One region of the Tistrella sp. genome, then DNA from elsewhere that is predicted to be linked to it. Evidence: riboswitches for the same ligand, from Rfam matches in the RefSeq annotation. Region 1 holds a riboswitch; the other holds the start of a gene.
What was found. Region 1 has a riboswitch for cobalamin ahead of CMO28_RS07295 (TonB-dependent receptor plug domain-containing protein). Riboswitches for the same ligand answer to the same signal wherever they lie in the genome.
Positions count from the first base shown of each region.

Region 2: another riboswitch for cobalamin. It lies ahead of CMO28_RS02920 (TonB-dependent receptor plug domain-containing protein); the one in region 1 lies ahead of CMO28_RS07295 (TonB-dependent receptor plug domain-containing protein).

Region 1 is NZ_NYWI01000029.1:55,360-61,088, forward strand. It holds gene CMO28_RS07290 (cobyric acid synthase) at 1-833, opposite strand, end outside; gene CMO28_RS07295 (TonB-dependent receptor plug domain-containing protein) at 852-2,747, opposite strand; cobalamin riboswitch at 2,852-3,074, opposite strand; gene CMO28_RS07300 (PRC-barrel domain-containing protein) at 3,261-3,851, opposite strand; gene CMO28_RS07305 (SIMPL domain-containing protein) at 4,173-4,907, shown strand; gene hrpB (ATP-dependent helicase HrpB) at 4,916-5,729, shown strand, end outside.
Region 2 is NZ_NYWI01000013.1:37,750-43,478, forward strand. It holds gene cobN (cobaltochelatase subunit CobN) at 1-2,207, opposite strand, end outside; gene cobW (cobalamin biosynthesis protein CobW) at 2,221-3,273, opposite strand; cobalamin riboswitch at 3,400-3,633, shown strand; gene CMO28_RS02920 (TonB-dependent receptor plug domain-containing protein) at 3,781-5,729, shown strand, end outside.

The sequences.
Region 1 (5,729 bases):
GCCACCTGCGGTTCCAGCTTCAGCGGATCCAGATCGTCGAAATTGGCGATGCGGGCGAACATCGGCACGGCGATCTTCAGGCCCCCGGGCCCCGGATCGCGCGGCGTGTCCAGCGCCACCGCATCTTCGGCCGGCAGCCGCGCCGCGGCGGGCAGCCAGGGCACCACCCCGAAACTCTTCCAGCCGGTGCGGGTCTCGATTTCAGTCAGGCCGCCGTCGAACAGGCGGACATCGCCGCGAAACCGGTTGATGATGAAGCCCTTGATCAGCGACAGCTCATCTTCCGGCAGAAGCGCATGGCTGCCGACCATCTGGGCGATCACCCCGCCGCGATCGATGTCGCCCACCAGCACCACCGGCGCCCCAACGCGGGTCGCGAAGCCCATATTGGCGATGTCGCCGGCGCGCAGATTGACCTCCGAGACCGAGCCCGCCCCTTCGATCAGCACCAGATCGGATCGGGCGGCGAGGCGGGCGAAGCTCTCCAGCACCTTCGGCATCAGCCGGTCCCGCCAGCCGCGATATTCGGCGGCGCGCGCCGTACCGGCCATGCGGCCCTGCACCACCACCTGCGCGCCGATATCGGTCTGCGGCTTCAGCAAGACCGGGTTCATGTCGACCGAAAGCGGCACGCCGGCGGCACGGGCCTGCAGTGCCTGGGCGCGGCCGATTTCGCCGCCATCGGCGGTGACGGCGGCATTGTTCGACATGTTCTGCGGCTTGAACGGCAGCACCTTCAGCCCGCGGCGCACCGCGATGCGGGCAAGCCCCGCCACCAGCAGCGATTTGCCGACGTCGGATCCCGTGCCCATCACCATCAGGCAGCTTGCCATCGGCGGCGTCTCCCAATGTCAGAAGGCGACCCGCAGGCCGAGATAGAGGCTTCGACCAGGGGTGGCGTAGCCGTCCACTTCCTGATAGTCCACGTCGAAGACGTTGTCGAGCCGGGCATAGGCGGTGACGGCGTCGGTCAGGCGGTGGTCGCCATTGATTCCCATGATGGTATAGCGGCGGATCTTGGTCGGCCGGCTGGCGGAATTGACCTGCGCGCCGACATGGGACGCCTCGATGCCGATCCGGGTGCCGTCCAGCGGATAGACATCGGCGGCGGCGAACAGGGTGTGGCGCGGACGGCGCGGCAGGGCCGTGCCGGTCTCCAGATCCGTCGTCTCGAGATAGGTATAGGCCGCCTGAAGCGTCAGCCAGTCGGCCGGCACCGCCTTTGCCGTCGCTTCCAGCCCCTCGGTGCGGGCGCGGGCGGTGTTGCGGTAGCGGCTGGCGGCGGAATCGAAGCTCAGCATGTTGCGGATGTCGTTGCGGAACCAGGTGAGCCCCAGGGTCAGCGCGTCGTCGACGAGGCGCTGTTCGATGCCGATATCCCAGCCCCGGCTTTTCTCCACCTCCAGATCCGCATCGCCATAGGTCGGGTGATAGAGCTGGTAGAGCGACGGCGCCTTGGAGCCGGTGCCCCAGCTGCCGCGCAGCGTGGTGCCGGTGCCGGGCACGATCCAGGCACCAGTGAAGCGCCAGGTGGTGTGGGCGCCGAAGGCCGAATGATCGTCGCGGCGGACACCGGCGGTCAGATAGAGCTGGTCCCAGAGCCCGGCCCGGTACTGGCCGAAGATCGCGGTGGTATCGGCATTGGCCGAAAGCGTGTTGATCACCGGATCGCCGGGGGCCTTCGCATCACCGATCGAGGCGGCCTCGTGCTCGCGCGAGAGGCCGACGGTGGCCACGTCGTCGTGACCGTCGACGGTGATGTCGGTCTGGTTCTCGATCCCGGTCCGCCGGCCGTCGAAATCGGTGCGGACCGAAAAGCTGGAGGTCGGGTCCTTCGAACTGCGGTCGAGCCGCGAGCCCGAGAGGGTGGTACGGTTTTCAACCCGGCCGTCGAACAGGGTGGCGATGGCGGTCACCCGGCCGCTCAGGCTGTCGGCCTCGTTCTCGCCCGGCGCCTCGGGCTTGCGCGAGGGGTCGAAATCGGCCGAGGTGCGGGCGGCCGTGCCGGTGGCTTCGATCGCGAATTGATCACTCAGGGTCAGCCCGCCGCTGAGGCCGATCTGGGTGCCGGTGAAACCGTCATCCTCCCGCCCGCCTTCCAGGCGCGAGAAGCCTTGGGTGCGGAAATCGACGATCGAGACGGCGCCGTCCCAGCGCTCGCCGGCACCGCGCAGCGCCGCGGAATGCCGACGGCTGCGATAGGCGCCGTATTCTGCCGAGGCGTCGCCCTCCACCCCGGTGCCGCCATTGCGCAGACCCCGGCGGGTGACGATGTTAACCACGCCGCCCATGGCATCGGCGCCGTAAAGCGCGCTCTGCGGGCCGCGCAGCACCTCGATCCGGTCGACGTCGTCGGCAAGCAGGCGGCCGAGATCGAAAGCCCCGCTGGCGCTGGCGGGATCGTTCACCTCGACGCCGTCGATCAGGATCTTGGTCTGGCTGTCATCGGTGCCGCGCAGCCTGAGATTGGTGGCGGCCCCGGGGCCGCCGGTGCGGCTGAACGATACGCCCGGCGCCCGGCGCAGCGCATCGACCACGAAGACGGTGCCGGCTCGGCGCAGGTCGTCGCCGTCGATCACCGTCACCGAGCTGCCGACGGTGGCGGGATCGACGGCCGTGCGGGTGGCGGTCACCACCAGAGGTGTCAGGGTTTGACGGGTTTTTTCGTCATCGGCGAATGCCGGGACGGCACCGGTGGTGGCGGCAAGGGCGGTGCCGAGCAGAAACAGGCGGACGGCGGCGGTCATGGGTCTGTTATGGTCCCGCGATGGCTGGCGCACCGACGCGAACGGGATGGCCGGCGCGTGTCCGGGTCTCCCTGCCGCCGGTCATGCCCGCCCGGCGACCGCGCGATACGCGGGGGTGCGACGGCAGGTCTCCTGGCTCGCGGGTCCAGGCCCGGGCCCCCGGCCTTCCCGGCCTGTTACCGCCAGTGGCTGTCATGGGGGTGGGCTCACCGCCTACAGTTGCGGGTACAGCCGCGGCCTGGGCGCCCTGGCGCCGCACCGCGTTCCCTCTTCGCCGGCCGCCTTTCCGAGGAAAGGCGGCACGGAACCGTCGCCCCGCACCATAAAGACCGGGATGCCCTGGGGCAAGCGGCACGAAAGAAGGGCGCCATCCTCGCGGGGGGAGGATGGCGCCCGAAGTGATCAGGCAGGGAGACGTTCGGGAGGAGAACGTCGGTGGTCCAGGGGAAGGTCGGTGGTCCAGGGGAAGACCGTCGTCAGTCAGTCATGGTCGTCGTTCATGGTCGGCCCGGATCAGCCGCCCGACGGGGCGGTGGTGGGGGCGGGGGTGCTCATCGGCTGGGCGCCGGTGGCGGCATCAGCGTCGCTCTTCACGGCTTCCTGTGACTTGAAGGCCGGCATCTGCTCCAGCTGCTCGGGCGTCACCGAGGCGACCAGGGCCTGTTCGGCCGGCTCGGCCTTAAGCTGATCCCAGGGCACCATCACTTCCTTGGCGCCGAAGCCCAGCACGCCGCCATAGGCGAGCACCGCATGGGTGATCTGACCGTCGGTACCGAAGATCACGCCCTGAAGGGAGGCGACTTCCTCACCGTCGGGGGTCCGGACCACGGTGTCGTTCGACAGCAGGGTATCGGCCGGCTGCGGATCCTCGGCCTCGGCGGTGTCGGCACCGCCAGCCGGCGGGGTCGCGGGCATGGCGCCCGACGGGGCTGCCGTGCTGCCGGCACCTGCACCCATCCCGCTGCCGGCCGGGGCCTGCTGTTCCGTGGGGGCAGCACCCGGCGAGGCGGCCTGTGCCAGTGCGCTGCCGGCCGCGAGGGGGGCGGCACCCAGACCGACGATGATCGCAAGAGCCGAGGTCGTGCCGCGCATGGACTTGAACATGGTCAATTACTCCTGTGTTCGGCGATCCGGCAAGTTCTCTTGCCTTCCTCAATGATCTGGGAACTTGAGCGAAAATTGTTAAGTGCTGCGCTGTGGCATAATCATGTGAGGTTTGGTCTTCGAATACTGGTAGAAGATGATGAAGCCCCCCCGGCTGTGAGCGGGCGATGTCAGAAGGGCCGGATCGGGCCTCCCCCGTGTCGGCATGGTGTCGCGGCCGTGCTTGACGCCGGCCGCGGCGCGTCGCAGGCTCCGGCGCAGGAGGGACGACGGCTGCCCGCAACCCCCGCGGGGCCGAATTTCTGCGCAGGAGATCTGCCGATGCGTATGGACGTTCTGGGACTGGCCGGTGCCGCGGTGATCGCGGTGGGCATTGCCGCCGGCGGCTGGCTGGTCGGCCAGGGTGTGGTCGAGGCGCGGCTCGGCAACCGCACCGTCCAGGTGAAGGGCCTGGCCGAGCGCGAGGTGAAGGCCGACCTGGCAGTCTGGTCGCTGCGCTATGTCGCCTCCGGCAACGATCTGAACGAGGTGCTGGGCCAGCTGAAGCGCGATACCGAGACGGTGAAGCGTTTCTTCACCGATGCCGGCCTGCCGGCCGAGACGATCGAGATGCTGAGCCTGGAGGTGACCGACCAGAACGCGCAGCTCTATCGCTCGGGCCCGGTCGAGGTGCGCTATATCGTGGCGCAGACGGTGTCGGTGCGGACCACCGATGTCGACAAGGTGGAGGCCGCATCGCAGAAGGTGGGCGATCTGGTCGAGGCCGGGGTGGTGCTGTCCAACGACATGGGCGCCTGGGGCAGCGGCCCGTCCTATATCTTCACGAAGCTCAACGATCTGAAGCCCGGGATGATCGCCGAGGCGACCGCCAATGCCCGCGACGGTGCCGCCCAGTTCGCAACCGACAGCGGCAGCCATGTCGGCGCGATCCGCAATGCCTCTCAGGGGCTGTTCCAGATTCTGCCGGCGACCGATATCCCGAACATGCCCGAGAACCGCCAGGTGACCAAGACCGTGCGGGTGGTGACGACCATCGACTTCTTCCTGGAAGACTGAACCCCGCCTTGACGTCGGACGCCCCCCTGCCTGATCCCGCATTGCCCGACCGGATCGCCCGTGCGATCCGGTCGCTGCCCGTGGCGGAGCTTGCCCGCCCGATCCGCGAGGCTCTCCATCAGGGCCGCGATCTGGTGATCGAGGCGCCGCCGGGTGCCGGCAAGACCACCGCGGTGCCGCTGCTGCTGCTGGATGCCCCCTGGGCGGCAGAGGGGCGCATCCTGATGCTGGAGCCGCGCCGGCTGGCGGCACGCGCTTCGGCGGCACGCATGGCCGCGATACTGGGCGAGGCGGTGGGGGAGACGGTGGGCTACCGGGTCCGGCTGGACCAGAAGGTCGGCCCCCGGACCCGGATCGAGGTGGTGACCGAGGGCATCTTCACCCGCCGCATCCAGGGCGATCCTGAGCTTCAGGGCGTGGCGGCGGTGATTTTCGACGAAATTCACGAACGCAGCCTGGATGGCGATCTGGGCCTGGCGCTGGCGCTGGAGGCGAAACAGGCCCTGCGCCCCGATCTGCGGCTGATCGCCATGTCGGCGACCCTGGATGCCGAACGGGTGGCGGCGCTGATCGGTGGGGCCGAACGGCTGCGGGCCGAGGGCCGGATGTTCCCGGTGACGGTGATCCATGACGATCGCCGGCCGGAGTTGCGCGACCTGGCCCCGGCCATGGCGGGCGCAGTGCGGCGGATGCTGGCGGCGGAGCCGGGCGACATCCTGGCCTTTCTGCCGGGTGCCGGAGAGATTGCACGCACCGCCGAGCTGCTGGCCGGTGGCGGCGGGCCTGCGGTCGACATCCTGCCGCTGGCGGGGGAGCTGACGG
Region 2 (5,729 bases), on a different contig from region 1:
GAGGCATCGCCGCCCTCGCCCGCATGGCGGGGGCTGCGCAGGATGGCAACCAGCAGATCCAGGCGCCGCGCCGCATCGGGGCTTTCGCCGAAGATGTGTAGCCCGTCGCGGATCTGAAGTTCCTTCAGGTCGCAGAGATGGGCGTCGATCCGGGCCAGCGCCGCCTCTTCGGCCATGCCGGTTTCCACGCCGCAATCCCGGTCGAGCCCCAGCCTCGCCGCCTCGGCGACGATGCCGCGGCCAAGCTCGGGCAGGCGGCGCGGATCCATGCCCGCCGCCTCGTAATATTCATCGACCAGCGCTTCCAGCCGGCCGAGCGGGCCATAGGTGCCGGCGCGGGTCAGCGGCGGGGTCAGGTGGTCGACCACCACCGCGCCGATCCGGCGCTTGGCCTGCGAGCCCTCGCCCGGATCATTGACGATGAAGGGATAGAGATTGGGCACGGGGCCCAGCACCGCCTCGGGCAGGCAGTCGGCCGAAAGCGCCAGCGCCTTGCCCGGCAGCCATTCCAGATTGCCGTGCTTGCCGACATGAACGATCGCATGGGCATCGAAATCCCGCCGCGCCCAGCCATAAAAGGCGACATAGCCATGGGGCGGCGGCAGGGCCGGGTCGTGATAGCTCTCGGACGGATCGATGTTGTAGCCGCGCGCCGGCTGCACGGCGACCGCGACCTTGCCGAACAGGTGCACCGGCAGGCGGAAGGCGCCCTCGGCCACGAAGGGGTCGGCCTCGGGCGCGCCCCAGCGATCCCCGATCCGGGCGGCCGCGCCGGGTGACAGCGTCTCGAAATGTGACCGATAGCTGTCGATGCTCCAGGCGACGCCGCCCTGGCGATCGCGGGTCAGATCATTGGTCGGCCCGGCCAGCAGGCGGGCCATCAGCGCGGCACCGTCGGGTGGCGCATCGCCGGTGTCATAGCCCGCATTCTTCAGCGCCGCCAGGATCCGGGCCACACTCTCGGGCGTGTCGAGGCCGACGCCGTTGCCCAGCCGTCCGTCGCGATTGGGATAATTGGCGATGACCAGCAGCACCCGGCGATCACCCGCCGCCGTGCGCGCAAGCCGCACCCAGGCGGCGGCCAGCGCCGCCACATGGTCGATCCGGTCGGGCCGGGGCGCCTGAACCAGGATCGGGCATTCGGTCGCCTCGTCCCAGCGCGCCTCGGCCTTGAAGGCGACGGCGCGGGTCAGCACCCGGCCGTCGATTTCGGGCAGGGCCACATGCATGGCCAGGTCCGACGGGCCCAGCCCCCGGCTGCTGCCGGCCCAGGCCGCCTCGGACGCGCCGGACAGCACCACCTGCAGCACGGGGCCGGGCAGGCCGTCGAAGGGGGTGCGCGCCGCGCCCCGGCCATTGGCATCGCCCAGCGCGAAAGCGGTGGTGTTCAGCACGATCGCGGCCTTCGCCCGCTCCAGCGCCGCGCGCACGAAAGCGGCCGCCGCGGGGTCTTTCAGGCTTTGGGCGTGGACCATCAGCGGCGCCAGACCGCGCGCCTCCAGCCCCGAGGCCAGCGCTTCCACCGCCGCCGTCTGGCCGCCAAGCGCCAGAGAGCGGTAGAAGACGATCGCCGCCACCGGCCGGCCGCCCGCCGCCAGGGCGTCGATGCGCGCCAGATCCGCCCCGGTCAGCCCGGCATCGGCCGGGGCGGTACCGGTGGTCGCCGGATGCAGCCCCGCCGGCGGCAGCCTGACGGGTGCGGGGCCGGGCACATCACGCCGGCCCAGCAGGTGCTGCGCATGGATCAGCAGACCGGCAGCATTGTCGATGCCATAGCCGTTGAAATAGGACCAGATCAGCGCCCGCTCCCGCGCCGAGACGGTCGACAGGCCGTCGAGCGAACTGTCGGGCCGGTCGTCGCCGGGAATGACCACCAGTGCCACGGCACGGCTGCGGGCCAGCGCCGTCAACCGCTCCAGCCCATAGGACCAGTAGGCGGCGCCACCCAGCAGGCGCACGATCACCAGCCGGGCGCGGGCCAGCGTGCGGTCGACCCAGAGATCGACCGACATCGGGTGTTTCAGCCGCTGAAGGTTGACCAGCCGAAGCTCGGGCGCATCGGCGCCCAGCCGGGCCTTCGCGGCCGAAAGGCAGGCGAGTTCGGTATCCGCAGCCGTGACCACGACCATCTCTGCCGGGCTCTGGCGGAGGTCGATCGCCTCGTCGCCATCGTCGATCCGGCCGGGTTCGGCTGCAAGCAGATGCATGACGCCGGTACCCTCAGCTTGCCGGACGGCCGCCGAGGGCTTCGGCCACCGCGGCGGGATCCAGCCCCTGGGCCCCGATCACCACCAGGCGCGAGCGGCGTGCCTCGCCCGGCTGCCAGGGCCGGTCGAACTGCTGCTGCAGCCGCGGGCCCACGCCCTGAACCAGCAGGCGCATCGCCTTGCCCGGCACGGCCACGAAGCCCTTCACGCGATAGATCGGGTGCGCCTCGACCGCGGCCCCGATGCGGCCCGGCAGTGCCTCGTGATCCACGCCCTCCGGCAGTTCGACCACGAAGCTCGCAAAGGCGTCGTGGCCGTGCTCTTCCTCGCTTTCGCCGTCGTGATGGCTGGGGCGGGCGGCAAGATCGTCCTCGACCGCCGCCCCCAGGCCCAGCAGCACGGCCGGGTCGACCATGCCGCGCGCGGCCTCCACCACCCGGGTGGCGGGGCGAAGCTCGGGCGCGATCGCGGCCCGGGCCCGGGCCATGCCGTCGGCGTCCAGCATGTCGGCCTTGGTCACCACCACCATGTCGGCGCAGGCCAGCTGATCCTCGAACAGCTCGTCGACCTCGGCCTCGTGGTCCAGGGTCTGGTCGGCGGCGCGCTGGCGGTCCAGCGCCTCGGGGTCGTTGGCGACACGGCCCTCGGCCAGGGCCGCGCCATCCACCACCGCGATCACGCCGTCGACGGTCGCACGGGTCTTCACCCCCGGCCAGGCGAAGGCCTGGACCAGCGGCTTGGGCAGGGCCAGACCGCTGGTTTCGATGATGATGTGATCGGGCCGCGGCTCGCGGGCGAGCAGGGCTTCCATGGTCGGCAGGAAGTCGTCGGCGACGGTGCAGCAGATGCAGCCATTCGCCAGCTCAATCACGTTTTCATCAGGGCACGTTTCTATACCGCAACCCTTCAGCAGGTCGCCGTCGATGCCGACATCGCCGAATTCGTTGACGATCAGTGCCAGACGACGCCCGCCGGCATTCTCGATCAGATGCCGGATCAGCGTGGTCTTGCCCGCGCCCAGGAAGCCGGTGACGATCGTCGCAGGTATTTTCGCCCGGGTGCTCATGCGCGCCTCGCGTTGGTTCGATCCGATCGCGGCAACGGTAGAGGTCGAATGGCCGCGCCGTCAATCCACTCTCTGACAGCCGGTCCGGGCTGCGAAATCACGTTGCGCGCGCCGGATCGGGCCGCTAGCATCGTGCCCGCACGTGGTGCCACCCCGATCCAGGCGGAGGGGGTGGAGAATTGGGAAAGCGGTACGCGGAAGGCTCATAGCCCCGCAAAGCCGCTGCTGCCCCCGCAACGGTGTGGAAGCTTAAAGGCCGTCGAAACCACTGGGTCGGAAGACCTGGGAAGGGACGGCCCCCGGTCCGGATCTCCGGTCCGACTTCCGAGCCCGGATACCAGCCCGTGACATGACCGGCAGGCCGCGGTGGGCGGTGAGCGCTGATCCAGGGGGGCCCCTCTTGCGGACCTGCGGTCCGGCCGTCATCCGCCCCCGTTCCGGATCCGTTTACAGACCAGTTAGCTGCGGTCGCTGTCCCGTTCCGTCGACGAGGATGCGACCCTGTTTATGCGTTTGACCTATTGGATTCAGGGGCTTGCAGCCCTGCCACCCCTCCTCGGCGCAGGTCTGGCCGGGGCGGCGGAAACCCGTCTCGACCCCCTGGCGGTCGAAGCGCCGGGCATCGAGGAGACGGCGACGTCAGACCTCGCGCGCCTGGGCTGGGAGATGGAGGTGGTGACCCGCGCCCAGATCGAGCGGGCCGGCCCCTCGGCCGACGTCACCCGGGTGCTGCAGCGCTATGTGCCGGGGCTCTACGTCGCCCCCAAGACGGGCCCCTTCGACTATGGCACCTATTCGCTGCGCGGCTCCAGATCGGCGGATATCCTGATCCTGCTCGACGGGGTGCGGCTCAACAACCGGCTCTATGGCGGGCTCTACATCGACACGATATCGACCGCCGCGATCGAACGGATCGAGGTGGTGAAAGGCGCCCAGGGGCTGATCTTCGGCACCGAGGCGGTCGCCGGGGTGATCAACATCGTCACCCGCCGGGGGACCGGCGACGATCCGGAGGGCGCAATCTCGGCCGGGCTCGCCAGCGACGGCGCCCGCCATCTCGACGGCCGGGCGGGCGACCGCTTCCCGAACGCGCTCGGTGCCCTGGATCTGATGGTGTTCGGCTCCCACGACCAGAGCAACGGCTACATCCCCTATCGCAGCGAGGACATCGACGCCACGGTCAGCGACCGCCGCCGGTCCTATCGCGTCGCCAATCTGGGCTTTCGCGCCACCCAGCATCTGGGCGATACCGCACGCGTTGATCTGTTCTATCAATACGCCGCCGGCAAGCTGGACTTCGCCCGTCCGGTGTCGAACCACGACACCTTCAACGACCGCACCCAGCACATCGTGACCGCAAGCTTCGAGCACACGCCCTCCCAGGCTTTCGACTACGCACTGCGTGCCCATCTCAATGTCTGGGACACGGACTACACCCGGATCTACAATCAGCCCGGCGGCGGCACGACCACGCTCAATGACGGCGACTATTGGGGCTTCAAGGATTACGGGCTGAAGGCTCAGGGCCGCTGGCGGTTCGCCGGCCAGGAACTGCTCTTCGGGGCCGACAGCCAGTTCTACCGGGGCGCCGATGACGTTCTGGTCATCGGCAAGCAGACGGGTGAGGCCTATGGGCTGTTCACCCAGCTCCGCCCACATCTGGATGCCCTGCCCGAAACCGATCTGTCGATCGGCACCCGCTACAACTGGACGGCCGACGGCGCCGAGGCGCTGGTCTGGTCGGCGAGCATCCGCCAGGGTTTCGGCCCGGCCTTTATCCGCGCGCTTGCCGGCACCTCCTTCCGCCTGCCCACCGCCGAGCAGCTCTATGCCAACGACGATTGCTGTGCGAAAGGCAATCCGGGCCTCGATCCCGAGACCAGCCGCGAGGTGGAACTGGGCGGCGGCGTCGATGTCGATCTCGGCCGCGATGCCCGCCTCACCCTGGAAGTCACGGCCTTCCGCCGCGAGATCGACGACATGATCGACGGCTCCGGCGACCGCTTCGTCAACGTTTCGGAAGGCGTGCTCTCGGAAGGCGTAGAGCTTGAGGCCGGGCTCGATTTCGCCCGCGGCTGGTCGACCGGGGCCGGGGTCACCTTCGTCTCGACCGAGCGCCGGGACACCGGGCTGCAGCTCGACAACATCCCGACCCGCCATGGTTTCGTCCGGATCGGCTATGAGATGCCGGATGACACGCGGGGCTTTGCGCCCGGTGACAGCTGGGGCGCCGATCTCTATGCCCGCCATGTCGGCAATGTCCGCGCCCGCGGCGTCGACTATGGCGACTATGTCGTCTTCGACGCCTCGGGCTTTTATGCCTTCGGCCCGAAAGGCGCCCATCGGCTGACCTTGACCGTCGAAAACCTCTTCGACCGCGACTATGCCACCGGCCGCACCACCGGCGCCTCGGGTCAGGTCGACCAGCTCGGCCGGCCGCTCACCGCAGAACTGCG